One region of the Lactococcus sp. KTH0-1S genome, then DNA from elsewhere that is predicted to be linked to it. Evidence: riboswitches for the same ligand, from Rfam matches in the RefSeq annotation. Region 1 holds a riboswitch; the other holds the start of a gene.
What was found. Region 1 has a riboswitch for FMN ahead of ACRYLU_RS06210 (ECF transporter S component). Riboswitches for the same ligand answer to the same signal wherever they lie in the genome.
Positions count from the first base shown of each region.

Region 2: another riboswitch for FMN. It lies ahead of ribD (bifunctional diaminohydroxyphosphoribosylaminopyrimidine deaminase/5-amino-6-(5-phosphoribosylamino)uracil reductase RibD); the one in region 1 lies ahead of ACRYLU_RS06210 (ECF transporter S component).

Region 1 is NZ_CP195165.1:1,266,771-1,277,416, reverse strand. Features, by position in the region: gene gltB (glutamate synthase large subunit) at 1-996, shown strand, start outside; gene ACRYLU_RS06265 (glutamate synthase subunit beta) at 996-2,435, shown strand; gene lysA (diaminopimelate decarboxylase) at 2,551-3,810, shown strand; gene ACRYLU_RS06255 (YneF family protein) at 3,962-4,201, shown strand; gene racE (glutamate racemase) at 4,356-5,171, shown strand; gene ACRYLU_RS06245 (nucleoside-triphosphate diphosphatase) at 5,172-5,777, shown strand; gene ACRYLU_RS06240 (metallophosphoesterase) at 5,825-6,328, shown strand; gene cbpB (cyclic-di-AMP-binding protein CbpB) at 6,359-6,820, shown strand; gene xerD (site-specific tyrosine recombinase XerD) at 6,798-7,514, shown strand; gene ACRYLU_RS06225 (segregation/condensation protein A) at 7,544-8,272, shown strand; gene scpB (SMC-Scp complex subunit ScpB) at 8,265-8,831, shown strand; gene ACRYLU_RS06215 (pseudouridine synthase) at 8,818-9,537, shown strand; FMN riboswitch at 9,635-9,771, shown strand; gene ACRYLU_RS06210 (ECF transporter S component) at 9,886-10,506, shown strand.
Region 2 is NZ_CP195165.1:1,021,409-1,032,054, forward strand. Features, by position in the region: gene ACRYLU_RS05035 (KxYKxGKxW signal peptide domain-containing protein) at 1-2,724, shown strand, start outside; gene ACRYLU_RS05040 (hypothetical protein) at 2,718-3,317, shown strand; gene ACRYLU_RS05045 (hypothetical protein) at 3,314-3,451, shown strand; gene ACRYLU_RS05050 (hypothetical protein) at 3,445-4,056, shown strand; gene ACRYLU_RS05055 (hypothetical protein) at 4,053-4,193, shown strand; gene ACRYLU_RS05060 (hypothetical protein) at 4,187-4,786, shown strand; gene ACRYLU_RS05065 (hypothetical protein) at 4,836-5,447, shown strand; gene ACRYLU_RS05070 (hypothetical protein) at 5,466-5,963, shown strand; FMN riboswitch at 6,122-6,238, shown strand; gene ribD (bifunctional diaminohydroxyphosphoribosylaminopyrimidine deaminase/5-amino-6-(5-phosphoribosylamino)uracil reductase RibD) at 6,420-7,508, shown strand; gene ACRYLU_RS05080 (riboflavin synthase) at 7,508-8,158, shown strand; gene ACRYLU_RS05085 (bifunctional 3,4-dihydroxy-2-butanone-4-phosphate synthase/GTP cyclohydrolase II) at 8,167-9,363, shown strand; gene ribH (6,7-dimethyl-8-ribityllumazine synthase) at 9,391-9,855, shown strand; gene lspA (signal peptidase II) at 9,958-10,410, shown strand; gene ACRYLU_RS05100 (RluA family pseudouridine synthase) at 10,472-10,646, shown strand, end outside.

The DNA.
Region 1 (10,646 bases):
AATGAATTGGTAGGTCATGCCGAGCTCTTGCAAGCTAAAGAAGATTTACCGGCTAAAATGCGAGGTTTGGACTTTAGCCGTATGCTTGGTCATGCCTTACCGATTGCAACAAGACATAGTGATCCTTTTGCTAATCCCCGTGCTTGGAAAGAGTTAGACCAATTCACGGAGGCTACACTTGATAATGGTTCTCAGGCAACGGTTCATGGCACGATTAAAAATATTAATCGAACAACGACCGCGCGGATGGCAGGTTGGATTGCTGAACGTTATGGTAATTTTGGTCTAAAAGATGCTTCTGTTTGCTATGAATACGAAGGGGTTGCTGGCCAGTCCTTTGGCTCTTACGCAACCGCTGGTATGGAGGTTACTCTGATTGGCGAAGCCAATGATTATATTGGAAAATCATTGTCAGGTGGGCGTTTGATTGTAAAACCACCTCTAGATGCCGCTTATGATATTGAAAATACTTCTATTGTTGGGAATGTTTCGCTCTTTGGGGCTATCGGTGGCGAAGCTTATTTCCGAGGTCGTGCAGGTGAGCGCTGTGGTGTCCGAAATTCAGGAGCACATTTTGTTGTGGAAGGAACGGGTGACCATGGTTGTGAATACATGACTGGTGGTATCGCTGTTGTTCTTGGTACAACAGGTCGTAATTTTGCGGCTGGGATGTCTGGCGGTATCGCCTATGTTTATGATGTCGCTGGCAATTTTGAAAATAAAGTGAATCGGGAAATGGTAGATCTTTATGCTTTAGATGAAACTTCAGGTGATGAAGTTTTAGAAGAATTATTGAAGAAACATTTGAATTATACTGATTCAGCGAAAGCAAAATTCATTTTAGAACATTGGCAAACAGAACGCGAAAAATTTGTCAAAGTTTATCCAAGAGAATATCATCACATTAAAAATGTTGAAGAAGATTTGGTTAAAACGGGATTGTCAGGCGAAGCACTTACGATGACAACCTTTAAAAAAGTAACGGAGGTAAGCTAATGGCTGATCCAAATGGATTTTTAAATTATCCAAGAAATGATAATCCTTACCGTGAATTAGCGGAGCGGATAAAGGATTTTGCTGAACTGCAAGTTCCCTTATCTACTGAAGAACGACAAAAACAAGCGGCACGTTGTATGCATTGTGATGTTCCTTTTTGCCATCAAGGGATATTTTATGGGGGCAAACGGGCTGTCTCAGGTTGTCCAAATGATAATCATATTCCAGAGTGGAATGATTTGATTTATCGAGGACTACAAAGAAAAGCCTATGAACGTTTGATTTTAACCAATCCTTTTCCAGAATTTACTGGCAGAGTCTGTCCTGCTCCTTGTGAAAAATCTTGTGCCGAGGCCTTAAACGGTGCAGGAGTAACCATTAAAGATAATGAACGTTTCTTGGGTGATTTAGGAAATGATGAAGGATGGGTGGCTGAAATTGGCAAAGCGGCGGAGCCGACAGGTTATAAAATAGCGATTATTGGGTCTGGACCTGCCGGTCTGTCAGCTGCTTGGCGTCTTAATCAATTGGGACATAGCGTTACTGTTTTTGAAAAATCAGATCGTTTGGGCGGCTTATTGATGTACGGCATTCCAAATATGAAATTGGATAAAAAAGTCGTTCAAAAACGGATTGATTTAATGACAGAACTTGGTGTGACTTTTGTCACGAATACTGAGATTGGAAAGACAATCAGTTACGAAGACCTGTCAGTAAATTTTGATAGAATTATTTTGGCGATTGGCGCAGGGATTCCACGTGATTTAAATATTTCAGGTCGTGAAGCAGTTGGAATTCGATTTGCCATTGATTTTCTGACCGAAACGACTAAAACTGTCCTTGAAGAGGGCGAAGATAATATTAGTCAATCATTAAAAGGAAAAAAAGTAGTAGTCATTGGTGGCGGAGATACAGGGAACGATTGTATCGGAACGGCAGTTCGTTTAGGAGCAGCTTTGGTTTCTCAATTAGAAATCACACCAAGTTTACCCACTAATCGTTTAGATAATAACCCTTGGCCTGAGTGGCCAATGACCTTGAGATCAGGTTATGGTCAAAAAGAAGCAGAATTTGTGGGAAATACTGATTTGACAACCTATCAAATGACTGCAACAGCTTTTCAAACAAATGCTGAAGGTCAACTTACAGGTTTAAAAGTAGCCAAAGTTGGACCTGACTTCAAGGCAGTAGAAGGGACAGAACAAGTAATTGAAGCGGACTTAGTCTTACTTGCTATGGGATTTGTTGGCACTGACACAGGCTTATTGGATAAATTTGGTGTTCAGGAAATCTATGATGATTATCGAACAAATAATGACAAAGTTCTAGTCGCAGGCGATGCCAGACGAGGTCCGTCTTTGGTTATTTGGGCAATCCGTGAAGGAAGAAAAACAGCTGAAATTGTCGATGAACAATTAATAAAAGTGGCTACAGCATAAATTATCATTCTGTCAGTAAAAAAAGTTTCTGTCAGTAAAAATGGCAGGAACTTTTTTGTGTCCAAGCTTTTGATGATATGCTATACTTATAAATAATCTAAAAATGAGGTGAGAGATGAAGACACCATTTGTAACAAAAGAACAATTAGAACAAATCACAAAGGAATTTCCAACACCATTTCATCTTTATGATGAAAAAGGAATTCGTCAAAAAGCGCGTGACCTTCACAAAGCCTTTGCTTGGAATAAAGGATTTAAAGAATTTTTTGCTGTGAAAGCGACACCCACACCAGCTATTTTAAAAATTCTTCATGAAGAGGGGTGTGGAGTTGATTGCGCCTCTTATGTCGAATTGTTACTTTCCGAAAAATGTGGGTTTGACGGCTCTGAGATGATGTTTTCATCAAACGATACTCCAGCTGAAGAATTTCAATTTGCTAATCAATTGGGTGCGACAATCAATCTTGATGCTTATGAAGACATTGAATTTTTGAAAAATCTGACAGATTTTATTTTTCCGGAAACAATGAGTTTGAGATACAATCCCGGTGGAGTTTTTGCTATGGGAACAAAAATTATGGATAATCCAGAAGAATCTAAATTCGGAATGACAAAAGCCCAACTCATCCAAGGAATTAAAGATTTGCAAAAATTAGGCGTGAAAAAATTTGGAATGCATAGTTTTTTGGCTTCAAATACAGTAACCAATGATTATTACCCAGAACTTGCCCGCAAGCTCTTTAAGCTTGCTTTAGAAATTAGAGAAGAAACCGGAATTACCCTTGATTTCATTAACTTATCAGGTGGAATTGGTGTGAATTATCGTCCTGATGAGGAGGCAAATGATATTGCAAAAATCGGACAAGGTGTTCATGAAGCTTATGATGAAGTTTTGAGCGCTAATGGAATAGAAAATCTAAAAATTTATACCGAATTGGGACGTTTTATGCTTGCTCCACACGGTCATTTGATTACAAAAGTTTTGCATCTTAAAGAAACTTATCGAAAATATGTTGGCGTTGATGCATCAGCAGTTAACTTAATGCGTCCAGCCTTTTATGGTGCTTACCACCACATCACAGTTGCTGGAAAAGAAAATGATGAAGCGACTGAAATTTATGATATTACAGGTTCTTTATGTGAGAATAATGATAAATTTGCAAAAGAAAGAGCCTTTCCTCAAATAGAAATAGGAGATTTATTAGTGATTCATGATACTGGTGCGCACGGATTCTCAATGGGTTACCAGTATAATGCTAAATTAAGAAGTGCCGAAGTTATGCTTCAAGAAGATGGAAAGACTCGTTTAATTCGTCGAGCAGAGAAGCCAGCTGATTATTTTGCAACATTAGATGGTTTTGATTTTACAATTTGAGAAATAAAAAGTTACTGACAGCTCCGTCAGTAACTTTTGCCTCATTTATCCTTTCTATCAGTAATATAAAGTGCTGACAAAAGGACTAAAATTTGATATAATAAGATGTCATCAATGGCGAAAGCGTTTCGCCAAAATTAGGAGATTCAAAATGAATTTAATCTTAGCAATTTTGCTTATGGTTGTATGCCTTTTGGCAGGTTTTTTCTTGGGAACATGGTTCTCACAACGCCAAACAAAAAAATTACTTATGGATAACCCACCCCTTAATGAAGATGCTGTTCGTCTTATGATGGGATCTATGGGACGTAAACCAAGTGAAGTTCAAGTCCAACAAGTTCTTCGCCAAATTCGTGCTGCTGCAAAGCAATCAGACACAAACAAAAAATAAGCTATTATATACGCTGAGCGAAGCAGTAGAACACAAGTTCTAAACTCTCTCAGCGTTTGCTTTTATCATCATAAATAAAGTATCCATTATATTAAAAAATACAGATTTTGGATAAGAAAGAATTTGAATTAGATATTTAAAAAGGTGAAGAAAAATGGACAATCGACCAATCGGCCTCTTAGATTCTGGTGTTGGTGGACTGACTGTTGCTCGCGAACTCCTTAGACAACTCCCAAATGAAGAAATTGTCTACATAGGAGATACAAGAAGAGCTCCTTATGGTCCGCGTAGTCGTGAACAGATCATAGCGTTCACTTGGGACATGGTTAATTTTTTACTATCAAAAGATGTGAAAATGATTGTAATGGCCTGTAATACAGCAACAGCGATGGCCTTAGAAATTGTAAAAGAAAAACTAGATATACCGGTGATTGGTGTCATCCTACCCGGAGCAAGCTCAGCAATTCAAAAAACAAAAACAAATAAAATTGGTGTAATCGCCACTCAAGCTTCGATTCGTTCAGATGAATATCATAAAACAATTGCTCGTAAATCATCAGCAGTAGAAGTATATAGCCTAGCATGTCCAAAATTTGTTTCAATTGTTGAGTCAAATGAAATGGAATCTGAAATTGCTAGAAAAGTTGTATCAGAAAGTCTTGTTCCACTAATTGGAAAAGTAGATACCTTAATTCTCGGATGTACTCACTATCCTCTCTTACGTTCCTTAATCCAAGAAACAATGGGAAAAGAGGTGCGTTTGATTGATTCTGGAGCAGAAGCTGTACGAGACATCTCTGTTTTGCTCAATTATTTTTCAATAAATGGACAAGAACGTCAATCATTAGAGCATCGTTTCTATACTACTGCGGGCGTTAATTCATTTCGAGAAATTGCAGAAAAATGGTTAAACATCGGACAACTTCAGATTGAACATACTGAAATAGAGAATTTCAATAAGGAAAAATAAATGGAAAAAACACTTATTATCGCAACAAGAAATTCAGGAAAAACAAAAGAATTTAAAAAATTATTTGCTGATTTCGGTTATGAAATCAAAGATTTAACAGATTATCCAGAACTTCCTGAAATTGAAGAAACTGGAACCACTTTTGAAGAAAATGCTCGTTTAAAAGCAGAACAAATCGCTGAAATTACTGGGCAAGTAGTTATTGGCGATGATTCAGGACTTTGTGTTGATGTCCTTGGTGGTTTGCCTGGCATTTGGTCGCATCGTTTCTCAGCTCCAGATCCTACTGATGAGAAAAATATCGCAAAACTTTTGCACGAACTGGCTCCAACGGCAATTACTCCAGAACGTAGAAGCGCACATTTTCATACTACGCTTGTGGCGGCAAAACCAGACCGTGAGAGTTTAGTTGTAGAAGCAGATTGGAATGGCTATATTGCTCTCGCTCCTAAAGGAGAAAATGGTTTTGGCTATGATCCTATTTTCATGGTTGATGCCTTTAGAACAGCTGCAGAATTATCAGAAAAAGAAAAAAATCAAGTCTCTCATCGCGGACAGGCCTTGAGAAAATTGATGGCTGAACTTCCTGAGTGGCTTGACAAATAAGTTTAAATAAATTAACATAACTATAATTATGTAAAAGAGGGATGCTTATGTTTGTAGTAATGTCTGATTCACATTATGATCGCGATGTGGTTGAATCCATAAAATCAAAATATTTGAATGAAGCAACTGCTATCTTTCATTGTGGAGATTCTGAACTTTCTAGTTCTGATGAAATTTGGCAAGGAATAACTGTTGTTGCTGGGAACTGTGATTATGATAGTGGATATCATGATTTTCTTACTCAAGAAGTTGAAGGAAAAAAGGTATTAATTACACATGGTCATCTTTTTTATGTTGGTTTAGGATTAGACCGTTATTCTTATTTTGCTGAGGAAAAGAACGCAGATATCGCGCTTTTTGGACATATCCATCAACCAGTAGCACAAAAAATAAATAATATACTTTATGTAAATCCAGGTTCAGTTGCACAACCTAGAGGGAAGTATGATATCAAAATGTATGCTATAATTGAGATTGAAGGAGAAGAGTTCAATGTTTCTTATCGAAATCTGCAACATGAACCTATCCCGGAACTACAGTTCAGACTCTAAGTCTACAAAGCTCTTTAAGGAGTAATTTGCATGATTGATAAAAAGATTGAGGATTTTATCTTGAATCAAAGTGAAACCTTTATGATTCCTGCCTCAAATGTTGCTGTACTTTATGCTGAGCATAATATTGCTCATGCAAAACTGATGCTTAGTCAGTATAAGTATTCACGAGTTCCAGTTTTAAATGAAAAAAAGGAATACGTTGGTGTTTTGGGTTTAACAGAAATCGTTGAATTTGAAATGGAACAGAATTTCTTTTTTGAAAAATTACATAATACATCAATTTCGGAAATAGTTAATAAAGAGGTTCAAACAATTGGACCATCAGTAACTTTGGAAGAAATGATGCACAAATTAATTAAGGAGCCATTTCTCCCAGTAGTCAAAAGACAGGAATTTATGGGGATTGTTGTTAGGCAAGAAATATTAAAGGCCTTTAGTGCCTTTGCTCACGACTTTACAAAATATTATGAAATTACCAAACGAGATTGACGGGTATTTAGCAAGCAGAAATTTTTCAGAGAATACTCGTTCAAATTACCATTATGATTTAGTTTCTTTGCAGGCTTTCTTTGAAGATAAGTCACTCACAACAGAAAACTTAGAACTTTACAAAATTCAAATTAGTAATCTTTCGCCAGCAGCACAACGGAGGAAGATTTCGAGTGCAAATCAATATTTGCTTTTCCTATATCAAAGACAAAAAGTTGATCAGTACTTTAAAATTAAACAAGTCGTTCAAAAAAAATCACAGACGGATCAAAGTTATCATCCAATGATTAAGGAATTTCCTGAGTTCTATGGTCCTTTGACCTGTCCAGGACAATTTTTAGCTTTATTAATTTTAGAATTTGGTTTAAATTTTGCTGAGATACAAAAATTGAAATGGGAAAATTTTAATTGGAACTTTAAATATCTCACGATTGAAAAAGCTGGAATAAAACGTGTTTTGCCAATTAGAGAAAAATTTGCCATAAGAGTTAAAGCTATAAATAATGCTGATGAATTATTCGCAAAATCTCGTCAATTTCTTTATACTGAATTGAAAAAATTTACGAACTATTCTTCCAAAGAAATTAGAGAACAGTATATCTTGCATCAAGTTAAAACAGGGAAGTCAATTTATGAATTGGCAACTCTACTTGGTTTAACAACCATTACAACGCTTGAAAAATATTATAGATAGGAATTTACACCATTTTTATTATGTAAAATATGATTAAAGAAATCAATATAAAAATTAAAAACTTCGAGGGCCCTCTCGACCTTTTATTGCATTTGGTAAGTCAGTATGAAATGGATATTTTTGAAGTTCCATTGGTACCAGTTATTGAGCAATATCTTATCTATATTCAAACCATGAAAGAACTTGAATTGGAAGTAGCTGGAGAGTACATGTTAATGGCAAGTCAACTGATGTTAATTAAATCAAGAAGACTTTTACCGACAGTTACCGAAACTTTTATTGAAGATACAGAACAACTTGAGTATGATTTGTTGGCTCAAATTGATGAATATCGGAAATATAAAATGTTGTCACATGATTTAGATGAACTTCATCAGGAGCGTAGTCACTTTTATTCAAAAGCTAAGACAGAAATTATCACTGATGAAACTGTACTTTTGCAGGATAAATCTGCTTTAGATTTATTTCTAGCTTTTACCAAAATTCTTGAGTTGCAAAGACAACATTTTCAAGATGAAAATACAAAAATAGCAGCTGAGAAATTTACAATTGCTGATAAGATTTTAGAATTAAGCACAAGGTTTACAGAACAAAAAATATGTAAATTTTCAGATTTGTTTTCTAGCTCTACTAATAAAGATGAACTCGTCACCACTCTTATGGCTCTTTTAGAATTAATCAAAAATCAACAGATTTCTTTTTCTCAAGGAGAGCTTTTTGGAGAAATTATTTTAGAAAGAAAAGAAACTAGTGAATAAGACAGCAAGTTGTGAACTCTTACTTTTTGTATCTGGCGAAGCTGGTTTAACTTTGGCAGAATTGTCAGCATTGACAGAAATGTCTAAACAAGCTTGTCAGCAACAAATTGATTATTTAAAAGAAAAATATCATTCTGATGAAGAATCTGCTTTAACGATTATTGAAACTGCAGGTAAATATCGTATGGCTACAAAAGAAGAGTTTGCAGAAATTCTCAAAAACTATGCCAAAACTCCTCTTAATCAATCGTTGTCAAAATCAGCTCTTGAAGTTTTATCAATTATTGCTTATAAGCAACCTTTAACTCGACTCGAAATCGATCAGCTCCGTGGAGTGAATTCCTCAGGTGTTCTCTCAACACTTCGTGCTTTTGATTTGGTTGAAAAGGTCGGGCAAGTTGAAGCACCAGGACGTCCAAGTCTTTATGCAACAACTGAATTTTTCTTAGACTATATTGGGATTAATCATTTAGATGAATTACCTGAAATAGATGAATCAAGATTTATCGGAGAAGAACAAACCTTATTTAACGAAAGTGAAGAAAATGAGAATCAATAAATATTTGGCCCATGCAGGTGTGGCAAGCAGACGTAAAGCAGAAGAACTAATTTTAGCGGGAAAAGTAACGGTAAATAATGTTCCAATGACAAACTTGGGGTATCAAGTTTCAACTGGAGATATCGTTGAAGTTAATGGAGTAGCAGTTTATAACGAAGAACCCGTTTATTATCTTCTAAATAAACCAAGAGGCTATATTTCTTCAGTTAGCGATGACAAAGGACGTCAAACGGTAATGGATTTAATGCCTCAAGTTAAAGAACGGATATACCCTGTGGGACGTTTGGACTGGGACACAAGCGGTTTGCTTTTGCTTACAAACGACGGTGAGTTTACGAATATGATGACTCACCCACGTCATGGTGTTGATAAGGTCTATGTTGCTAAGGTAGAAGGCCAAGCGAACAAAGAAAACTTGCGTCCTTTAACTTTAGGTATGACTATTGAAGGTAAAAAAGTTAGTCCCGCCCGTTATGAGATTATTAAACAAGAGAAAACAAAAAATCATTCGATTGTTAGTTTAACTATCCATGAAGGGCAAAATCATCAAGTTAAAAAAATGTTTGCAGCTGCAGGACTTCCAGTACAAAAATTGAGTCGTATTCAATATGGTACTCTTACATTAGATGGACTTCCAACAGGACAATTTCGTCGTTTGAGTAAAAAAGAAGTTTCTCAATTGATTAATGCAGCCCAAGGAAATTAATTTGATTACTATAAAAGACAATTCTGTAAAGAGTTGTTTTTTTATTTCTTAAGCAAATATTATTCTTGATAAGCAAACTATTTTTGTGCTATAATAAAAATATCTTCAGGGCACCGTGTAATTCGGGACCGGCGGTAAATAGGGCTTTGACCTTATGACTCCGCGATTCGCTACGGCGATTGAAGCAGTGAGAATCTGCTAGCGACAGTAAAGTCTGGATGGAAGAAGATGAACAATTTTTGTAGTGTAATCAACTTCGGTTGGATTACTGTTTTTAGCCAAACCAAAAATGTCTATCAACTTCCTCGAAATTTGAAGAATTATTTTCTCATATTTGGAGGTTTTTTTATGTCTAAAACACGTCGGATGGTATTAATTGCCATGCTTGCTGCATTATCAACAATCTTATTATTGCCGATTTTGCAGTTTCCGCTATTGCCTGGAATTGATTTTATGAAAGTTGAACTCTCAATCATTCCAGTACTTATTGGAGTCTTTACTTTGGGATTGGGTGATGGATTTATTATCCTCTTTATTCGCTCTATCTTATGGTATCTCCTATTTAATCAAGGGCCATCAACTTGGATTGGTGTGCCGATGAACTTCGTTGCTTTGGGAATCTTCATGGCAATTGTTTGGTTCTTTACAAAGAAAAAATTCTCAATCAAAAACTATACAGTTGGTGTGGTTTTAGCAGCCATCGCATCAGTTCTTGTGATGATGGTATTGAATGTTTTCTACGCACTCCCTCTCTATCGTTTAGCTGCTGGCTTCGATGTTGATAAGATTTTTGTTGGAGCAACTCATCTTTTTAATATGGGTTCTCTATCAGTTACTATGAATCCAACTTATCTTTTAACAGTAGTTTTACCTTTTAATGCTTTGCAGTACATCATCTTTGCTCTGGTATTTGGATTGATTGTTGCAGTGTTCAAGAAAAACAAAGTCGTAAAATTTTATAATGCTTAATAAAAAAAGAAATTTCATTGATTTGAAGTTTCTTTTTTTATTTAAATAGTAAATAAGTGGGAATCTCACTTCATATAGTCTGTTTTAAACGCTTTCTTTATGGTATACTAATGTTTAGAATATTATAAAATAAAATGGAA
Region 2 (10,646 bases), 250 kb from region 1:
TCAAAAAGTCCTGAAATTACAAACATTCAAGTTACAGGAGCAGTAGATAACAATGCCACAGGTTCTGCCGTTTTTGATGGCGTTAATATCACGCTTCAAGGAAAAGACATTACCGATGATAATCTTCTTGATCCTAGTGTACTACATTGGTCAGAGCAAACCCAAGTCATTGCCATAAAGGGCACAGCTACTGGACAACTCAATCAAGAAAATTTTGGAGTACAAGATGGTCCAATCATTCCTGCTACCACCTATACCATGAATGTCGGAGATAGCGGACGATTAACTTATATCGGAAAAACACTTTCAGGACTTGACCTCGATATGATTTATACAGTAGCATCAAGTGACAAAGACAGTTGGCAAGACAATGAAGGAGCAGACGGAATTCCGCAAGGACTTGCTTTTACTGGCGAACAAAATATCGCAGATTCAGGTGGAAATTCTATTGTTTGTCTATACAATGGGGCAAATGCGCTCAGCTTGATTTATCAGATTGTCAAACACGATACGACAACAGAAGTTCCAGTTGTTGCTTCCTTTATCACGACGGATATTGACATTGCACAAGGCGTTCAAACAAACCTAGCAAATCTCGTGACCATATTACCTCAAACGACCAATCTCAAACAAGATGGCGATACTATCTACGACGCTTCACCGAATTATCCAGGGTTAGATGGTGTGGCTAGTCTTCCTTATGGTGGTTATCTCGGTGCAGGATTCGTTTCAGAGTTTTACTATAACTACTATGCCCCTGCACCAGAGCGAGCAGAAGATTCTTATTTCTTTGCACAAGGTGTGCGCTATGACCTCTTTGGCTCAGCGCTCCAAGCCCACATGAATACTCAAATTCGGCAAAATTTTATAGTTAACTACTATGATGAATTTGGTCATAAAATCCAAGATACAGACCACTATATCGGATTTACTGGACAAGATTATAACCTGCCTATTCCAACCATTCCGTATTATGGTTTTGTGAATATGACGGAAAATGATAGTGTGAAGAACAATCCTGTAATTAACTTGATTTATACACAAAGTTTACCTAATTACTATGGCTATCCTCAAACTTCTAGCTATGGATATAGTGGAAATAATATCCAATATGCTGGTGTGAACTATAAACCAAGTTTCACTATTAACTATCAAAATACAGGTGTACCAACGGCTACAATTACCTATAGTCCGATTAATTCTTCAAAAGCGGACTCTGTAACGATTCCTTTGACAATGTCGGGTGGAAATACGGACATCATCTATCCATCAATGCAAAGCGTTGCGAATAAAAATAGTTTTTCTAATTCGATGAATGTTAACTATGAAAACATGGCAAAAAATTTTGGTATCACAAGTGACCAAGCAAAAGAACTCTATAATGACCTTTATGTTGCTTCTACAACTCTTGAAAAAAATCCTAATGATGGCTTTGCGGACTATTTGGCGGGAGTGCATTACAGCGATGGCTTTGCAGGGCTCTTACAGAAACCATTGAATAGTATTCCAAAAGGTTATGATTATAGTAAGATTTCAGATATACTTGGAGTCATAAACAAAAAAGGGAATGGAATTGATTTATCTCATTTGGGAACTTCGATGGGAGCCTATTATGAAACAGGAGCAATCAAAATTTCAGGTAATCTTCTTGCTGGCGGATATTCTCTTCCTGCACTTATAGAAAGTTTAACAGGTCATGATAGTAATTTGAGAGATACCAAGTTGATGACGGATACGCTCACAGGAGATGCCCTCACGAATCTTAATGCAAGCGATGAGGCTGCGGATATGGATGCTTATATTTTAACGCATTTTCCAGATTATAAAGGATTGACGACAGCAGAGGCTTTTGCCAAATATTACAGTCTTCCTAATTTGGACACGGCCTTACGTGAAAAGATGTATTTAGAATCTATGAGTGGTGGAAAGGGGGATTCAGGTGTTGCTATGGGCGGTTTTGCGGTCTTTAGTTTAGCATTTGCAAGTCTGGGGACAGCTTATGCGGCAGGTGGAGGTTTATACGGATTATTCAAAAGTCTTAAAGACCGAAATGCTGCAGCAAAAAGTCTTCAAACAACAGGAAAACTTGTTGGGCAACTGACCAAAATTTCTGGGGATGCTTTGAAGAGAGTTGTAACCAAAAAAGTCCAACAGCTATCAACAAGCATTCAGAAAGTTGTTAAGGTTGTTCAAAATACCGCTAATTCCTTAAAAAACAAAGCAATATCTGCTTTTAAAGGTGCAACACAGAGTGTCAGTCAAGTGTTTAACAGTTTTAAAGCAAAAGTAATATCTGTGGGTCAGAACGTTAAAAGTTTTATCAATCAAGGGGTCAAAGTCGCAAAACAATCCTTAAACACAGTTATAGAAGTTGCCAAACAAAAAGCTGCTGCGGCTGCACAAGCATTCCGTCAGACAAGCCAATGGCTTACGCAACAAGCTCGGAATACTGGGAATGCTATTTGGAATGGCGTTCAGACAGCCTATCATACTGTTAGTAATTTTGTAACTGGTGTATATAATAACTATGTTGCACCTACTGTGAATTATGTAACGAATACCGTATCAAAGGTATATAACAACTACGTGAAACCAGTTGTTAATAGTGCTATTCATGCTTATCATGCTGTCACAAACTTTATAGGTTCAGCTTACAATTCAGCTAAGAGTTGGGTTTCTAATAAAGTAAATGCCGTAGGAAAATGGTTCAAGAGCCTATGGTAAAAATAAAAAAGAAGCGTAAAGTTCTAATTATTACGTTTAGCGTTTGTTTCACCGTGATTTTATCCTTGGTTGTGCTATTCCAAGGATGGGTGAATCTTGGAAAATATTCTGTTTACTATGCCCAACATTTATCACATAAGGCAGGTACTAATCCTGTGATGGTGGCGGTATTTAATAATATGGAATATATTTACCTGCCAAATGAGCAATCCTATGATGCTGCAGGAATAAGAAAAATAAAAAATAATAATAAAGATGAAATTTATTTTCAGGCAGAAGATATACGAGATCCTGGAAATATTACGATATGGGCAGGAGAAAAGCTGAAACTTTATTTGTACAAAGGAGGGTGGGGGTATATTTTATCTGACTTCAATGGTCCAAAATATAATTTTGCTTCAAATGGAAAATTTATTTCTGTAACACCTGCTACAGAAACGGCACCTGAGACGATAAAACCCACACCACAAGATACTATTGTTGTTAATGAACAACTGAATGAGATGTATGGTCAAATTGTTGCACACCGTCAAGTCCCTGAAATAAACTTGCAATGGCTTTATAATTTATTGAACGAAAGGAAATTTAATTGACTTTAAGTAATCATGCATCTCAATCGCTTCGTCATGCCGTCACAAACTTTATAGGTTCAGCCTACAATTCAGCTAAAAAGTGGGTTTCTAATAAAGTGAGTTCCGTAGGAAAATGGTTAAAGAGCCTATGGTAAAAAGAAAAAAGAAGCATCATACTTTAGTTGTTGCAGGAAGTATCAGTTTTTCAATTATTTTCTTGTTCGTTGCTTTAATTTATGTATGGTTAAACCTAGGAAAATATTCTGTTTATTATGCTCAACATTTACCACATAGAATAGGAACGAATCCAGTTTTAGTCGCGGTTTTTAATAATTATGATTCACTCTATATTCCTAAATTTAATTTTGATACCAATTCAGCTCCCTTTGGCCAGTATGAAATATTCTATCATATGAGTACTCTTCATGGGAGATGGATATCTGTAAGTGACAGAGAAAATAAAGAGCTTGAATATACATTGGGAAATGGGCAAGATAGCATGTATTCTCTGGATGTTTTAAAGCCTAAACAAGGAAAACCAGATACTTATAATTTTTTGGGAAACGGAATATTAAGTTCTGTTATTTATTATGATTCTCCAAATTCAAAAGGCAGAATAGAACATTCGGATAAAGAAGATATTGAGGATTCTGATAAAATACTTAGCACAATGTACGGTAATATTGTTTCTCACCGTCAAGTACCAAAAATAAACTTGCAATGGCTTTATAATTTATTGAACGAAAGGAAATTTAATTGAGTTTAAGTAATTATATGAGTCAGTCACTTTATCTGTTTGCTGTCACGAACTTTACAGGTTCAGCTTACAATTCAGCTAAGAACTGGGTTTCTAATAAAGTGAATGCCGTAGGAAAATGGTTGAAGAGTTTATGGTAAAAAGAAAAAAGAAGCATTGTACCTTAGTTGTTGCAGGAAGTATCAGTTTTTCAATTATTTTATTGTTTATTGCTTTAATTTATGTATGGTTAAACTTAGGGAAATACTCTGTTTATTATGCCCAGCATTTGCCTCATAAGGTAGGGACGAACCCTGTGATGGTTGCGGTATTTAATAATCTGGATGCCATATACATTCCGAATGCTAACTACGATGTTCCATTTGGAGGAGTGCGGGTGAAAACTAGCGAGGGGGATATTGATTATCGCTTTGAAGGATTAAAAAATAATGATATTTCGGTTTTCAAGAAAGGAGAATTATCTTTTAGTTTAAAACCTGAGGCAGGTGGTCTCGATTTAATTGACTTTGTAACTCCATATACATACAATTTTAATTCAAAGGGTGAATTTATTTCTGTGACTTATTCTGAAGAAACGACACCTAAGACAATAAAACCTACGCTACAATATATCATCATTGTTAAAGAAAAATTGAATGAAATGTACGGTTTTATTGTTTCTCATCGGCAAGCATCAAAAATAAATTTGCAGTGGATATATAATTTATTCAATTATTGGAGGTTTAATTCATGAATACAGTAAAAAAAGTTGCTAAATCAGTTGTTAATTGGTTTAAAAATCTATGGTGAAAAAAAGAAAAGGGAGGTTTTTAAAAGTATTTTTGTCTATCATCATTTTTATTGTTTTTGTATTATTAATTAGTGGATATGGATACCGAAATTTAAGGGTTTATTCAATATATTATGCACAAAATATTTCTCATAAGTCAGGAACAAACCCTGTTATGTGTGCAGTTATCTTTAATTTATCAAGCGTCTATCTTCCACATGCGGATTGGAGCACAGAAATAGACAGATTCAAAGATAATCAACATTGGGTTCAGTCATATAATAGGCATTTCACATACAATTTTTCTCAATTTGATATAGAATATCACAGGGCAAATCAAGATTTTGTGAGTTTCAGTTGGTATTTTTTTGAGAATACATATAATTTAGTCATTTCTGATAAAAACAATAATATTTACAGGGCCTATGAATTTAATCGTTCGGGTAGATTGTTATCAATTGATATAGGAGATAAGAGTCGAACGATTCTTACAAATAAGGATAAAGAGATTTTATCCTATTGGAAAAATAAACTTTATGGTGATATCGTTCAAAAGAGAAAAAAGCCAATAATCAATCTTCAGTGGCTCTATAATTGGTTAAATTATAAGAGATTTAATTTATGAGAACAAAGGATGAAAATGATGAACAAAAATACACAGAAAATAGATACTACTCCGAAAAAGAAAAGAATTTTGCCATGGTTAATTCCTTTGATTGTGGGGATGATATTTTTATCTCTTGTGATTACCCTTTTTAGTGTTTCCAAAGTAGCGAAAATTTATCATCAGGTAGAAAAACAAGAGTTACTAGACGAGGTAACTCACTCGTTAAATAATGGGAAAAAGCAGCTTGTAACTTCTCAAGGTTCAAATCCATTTTATATAGATATTAAAGCAAGTGAAAGTGGCACAGATACCATTGTTGTAACTTTGATAGTCGAAAATGATTATGTTTCTTTTGTCAAAAATGATATGCCTATGATAAAAAAATCGATAATAGAGGGAATGGAGAGTGCAGAAGGAATAAAACTTACAAAATCAGAACATCAATGGGTTAAAGAGATGAATTTTAAAATGAGATTTGTTTTAAAGGACAAGACAGGAAAAATTCTTGGGGGCTTTGATTATAAAATTAAATAATATTTAACTATATTGGACTTTAATAAAGTAGGGTGATGTTCGCTTGTATTATCTGTCTGTGAACTTTTAATGTTTGATTTTAATTTGTTAACTTAAAGAACACGTTTTTATTTCTTGACAATCTTTAAATTTAAATGCTATACTTTAGCTACAATTGAATAAATCTTCAGGGCAGGGTGTAATTCCCTACCGGCGGTATAGCCCGCGAGCTGCTTGCAGCATGATTCGGTGAAACTCCGAGGCCGACAGTATAGTCTGGATGAAAGAAGATAATAAAACCATAATACTCTAGTCAGTATTATGTCTATTTAGCCTAAAACTCTGGAGTGAATTGATATAATTCACTCCATTTTTGGTTTTTTGAGCTGCGTTTTTGCTCGAAAAAAATAGAAAATTTATCAAAAGACCCTGAAATTTTATTTTAGGGTCTTATTTTTTATTAGAAAGGATGAATAGATGAAAAAAGACGAATACTACATGGATTTAGCAATTGTACTTGCAAAAAAAGGAGGTGGTAATGTCAACCCTAACCCTCAAGTAGGAGCCCTTATTGTCAAAGAAGGAAGAATTATTGGTCAGGGTTATCATGAAAAATATGGGGAAGCTCATGCGGAAATCAATGCTTTTAAGGATTGTAACGAATCTCCCGAAGGAGCCACGCTTTATGTGACCTTAGAGCCTTGTGCGCATCAGGGAAAACAACCCCCTTGTTTTGAAGCGATTATAAAAAATAGAATTAAGCGTGTTGTTATCGGGCATTTAGACCCCAATCCCTTGGTTTCAGGAAAAGGAATTAAAGCAATGAGAGAAGCTGGAATTGAAGTTTCTTTCAATGTTTTAGAAAAAGAATGTGAAGAATTAAATAAAATTTTCTTTTATTATGTTAGTCAAGGGCTTCCCTATGTCATGATGAAGTATGCAATGACTTTAGACGGAAAAATTGCGACATCAGCAGGTCAATCAAAATGGATTACAGGTGAAATTGCAAGACAGAAAGTACATCAAGACCGTTCACGTTTTATGGCCATTATGATTGGTGTTGAAACACTTATTTTAGATGATCCACAACTCTCTGTCAGGTTGGAAAAGGGGAAAAATCCGATAAGAATCATTTGTGATACTCATTTAAGAAGTCCTTTAGCTTCCAAGATTGTTTCTACAGCTACTGAAATTCCAACGATTATTGCTACAGCTGAGTCTGACCCCGAAAAACAAGCTCCCTTTCTTAAAGCGGGTTGTGAAATTATCTTAGTTTCTTGCCTAGAAGGAAGATTGAATTTGAAAGAATTGACCAAAAAGTTAGGAGAAAAAGGGATTGACAGTATTATCTTGGAAGGTGGAGGAACATTAAATGCTTCGGCATTAAAAGCAGGGATAGTTCAAAAAGTTCAAACTTATATTGCCCCTAAAATATTTGGTGGAAAAGAAGCACCAAGTCCAGTTGAAGGGCATGGAATCGAGCAACCCAATCAAGCCTATCTCCTAGAAAGGCCTCAAATAACCTATCTAGGAGAAGATATTTTATTAGAAAGTGAGCTTCTTTAATGTTTACAGGAATAATTGAAGAAATAGGGGAAGTGAGTCGCCTGCAAAAAAGAGAAAAATCCTTCAAAATTAGCATCCGTGCTTCCTTGATTTTAGAGGATATGAAACTTGGAGATTCTATTTCAACAAATGGTTTATGCCTGACCGTTTCTGAATTTAATCAAAAAGAATTTACGGCTGATATTATGCCTGAAAGTCTAAATCGTTCAAATCTTGGGACCTTAAATGCGGGTGCCAAAGTTAACTTAGAACGAGCGATGCCATTAAATGGCCGATTTGGTGGGCATATTGTGTCAGGGCATATTGATGGAGTTGGCCAGATTTTAGAAGTAAAAAAAGAAGAAAATGCCATCTGGTATGAAATCAAAACAAGCATAAATTTAATGAGATACATCGTCGAAAAAGGCTCAATCACGATTGATGGGATTAGTCTTACAGTTGCTCGGGTTAAGTCGAAATCTTTTAGTGTTTCCGTTATTCCACATACGCTCAAAGAGACGATAATGGCAGATAAAAAAGTGGGTGATACTGTTAATTTAGAAAATGATATTTTAGGGAAATATATAGAAAAATTATGGGGCGATAGTAGTTCTTCGATGAAAGAATCTTCATTAACTAAAGAAAAACTATTTAACAACGGATTTTTATAGGAGATAAAATGTTCCAATATAATAAAGTAGAAGAAGCACTTGCTGCACTTAAAGCAGGGGAAATGATTATCGTTAGTGACGATGAAAATAGAGAAAATGAGGGCGACCTTATCTGTGCGGCCGAATTTATCAGTCCGGAAATAATTAATTTTATGGCAAGTGAGGCCAAAGGATTGATTTGCGCACCACTCAGTGAAACTTATGCTAAGAATTTACAATTAGAGGCAATGGTAGAGAAAAATACAGATAATCATGGAACAGCTTTTACAGTTTCGGTTGATCATATTGAAACTAGCACAGGAATTTCGGCTTTTGAACGGGCCTTAACCATAAAAAAACTTGTTGATGCCGAGAGTTTACCAAGTGATTTTCGTAGACCAGGTCATGTATTTCCACTAATTGCCAAGAAAAATGGTCTTTTAGAGCGAAATGGTCATACTGAGGCTACGGTTGACTTGTTGCGTCTGGCTGGTTTAAAAGAAGTAGGTGTCTGCGTTGAAATAATGGACGAAGATGGAACAATGATGCGTAAGGAGAAACTGAAGGAAAAAGCGCAAGAGTGGGGCTTGAAATATATCACAATTAAAGCTATTCAAGAGTATCTTAAGCAAAATGAACTGCAAGTAGAACAGGTGACTAGAGCTAAACTACCGACGAAATATGGTATGTTTGATATTTTAGGATTTGTCAATAAAATAAATGGTGAGCACCATGTTGCTTTAGTTAAAGGAGATATTGGTGACGGTCAAGCTATTCTTTGCCGCGTTCACTCAGAATGCTTAACTGGTGATGCTTTTGGTTCCTTGAAATGTGACTGCGGTGAACAATTAGAAGAGGCATTAAAAAAAATAAATGATGAGGGGCGTGGCGTGCTTTTATATCTTCGACAAGAAGGACGTGGAATTGGTTTGATTAATAAACTTCGTGCCTACTCACTTCAAGATGAAGGACTTGATACAGTTGAAGCTAATTTAGCTTTAGGATTTGAAGAAGATGAGCGAGAATATTCGATTGGAGCACAAATTTTAAAAATAATTGGGGTGAAATCATTAAAATTAATGACTAATAATCCGCAAAAGATTAATGATTTTCAAAAATATGGTCTAGTAGTTGAAGAAAGAGTAGCTCTCCAAATCAAAGATAACCCCTTTGACCATGATTATTTAAAAGTAAAACAAAATAAAATGGGACATTTGTTTGGCTAAAGTAAAATAGAAAGTAAGGATAGAAATATGATAATTATTGAAGGAAATTTAAGAACAGAGAATGCAAAATATGGGATTGTAGTTGCTCGATTTAATGAATTTATCAATGCAAAACTTTTGTCAGGAGCATTAGATGCACTCAAAAGACATGGAGTCCAGGAAGAAGAAATTGATATAGCATGGGTTCCTGGGGCTTTTGAAATTCCCCTTATTGCCCAAAAAATGGCGACTTCCAATAAATATGAAGCAATTATATGTTTAGGGACTGTTATCAGAGGTTCAACTTCTCATTATGATTTTGTTTGTAATGAAGTTTCTAAGGGGATTGCTCATGTTTCCTTAAACTCTAATATTCCGGTCATGTTTGGTGTGCTAACAACTGAAAATATAGAACAAGCCATTGAGCGTGCAGGCACAAAAGCTGGAAATAAAGGTTTTGAAGTAGCGGTTGGAGCAATTGAAATGGTTGATTTGATGAGAAAGATAGGCTAATTTATCTATAAGTGCATTTATTTAAATGCGCTTTTTATTTTGAAATAGGATAAAAACTGTTCTAGCGAGCTATCAGATTGCGAAATATGCTATAATTAAAGCATGAAAAAACTACTGTCACTTGTTATTATCGTTGTTGGAATTGTTGCTGACCAAATTTTTAAAAATTGGATTGTTGCTAATATTCAGCTTGGAGATACAGAAAAAATTTGGCCTAATGTTCTTAGTTTAACTTATATCAAAAATGATGGAGCAGCTTGGTCTTCATTTTCAGGTCAACAATGGTTTTTCCTTGTCTTAACACCGATCGTCTTAGTTGTTGCCCTTTGGTTTTTATGGAAAAAAATGGCACAAAACTGGTATTTTATTGGATTAACTTTAATTATTGCTGGTGCTTTGGGAAATTTTATTGATCGAATTCGTCAAGGATTTGTTGTTGATATGTTCCAAACTGAATTTATTAATTTTCCAATTTTTAATATTGCGGATATCTTATTATCTGTTGGTTTTGTTCTTCTTTTCATTGCAATTTTGACAGACAAAGAAACAAAATAAATTGATTAAAAAATCACTGACAGAAAGTTTTATTTAACATTTATAAAAAGGAAAAAAATACTTGCCTATCATAAAAATTAACGAAGAAAACAAAGGCTTACGTCTTGACAAGGCGCTTGCCAATCAAACAGAATATTCACGAAGTTTACTGACAGAACTTATCAAAAATGATAAAGTATTTGTTAACAGTGAAGCCAAAAAAGCAAAGTATAAAGTAAAAGTAGGGGACAGGATTG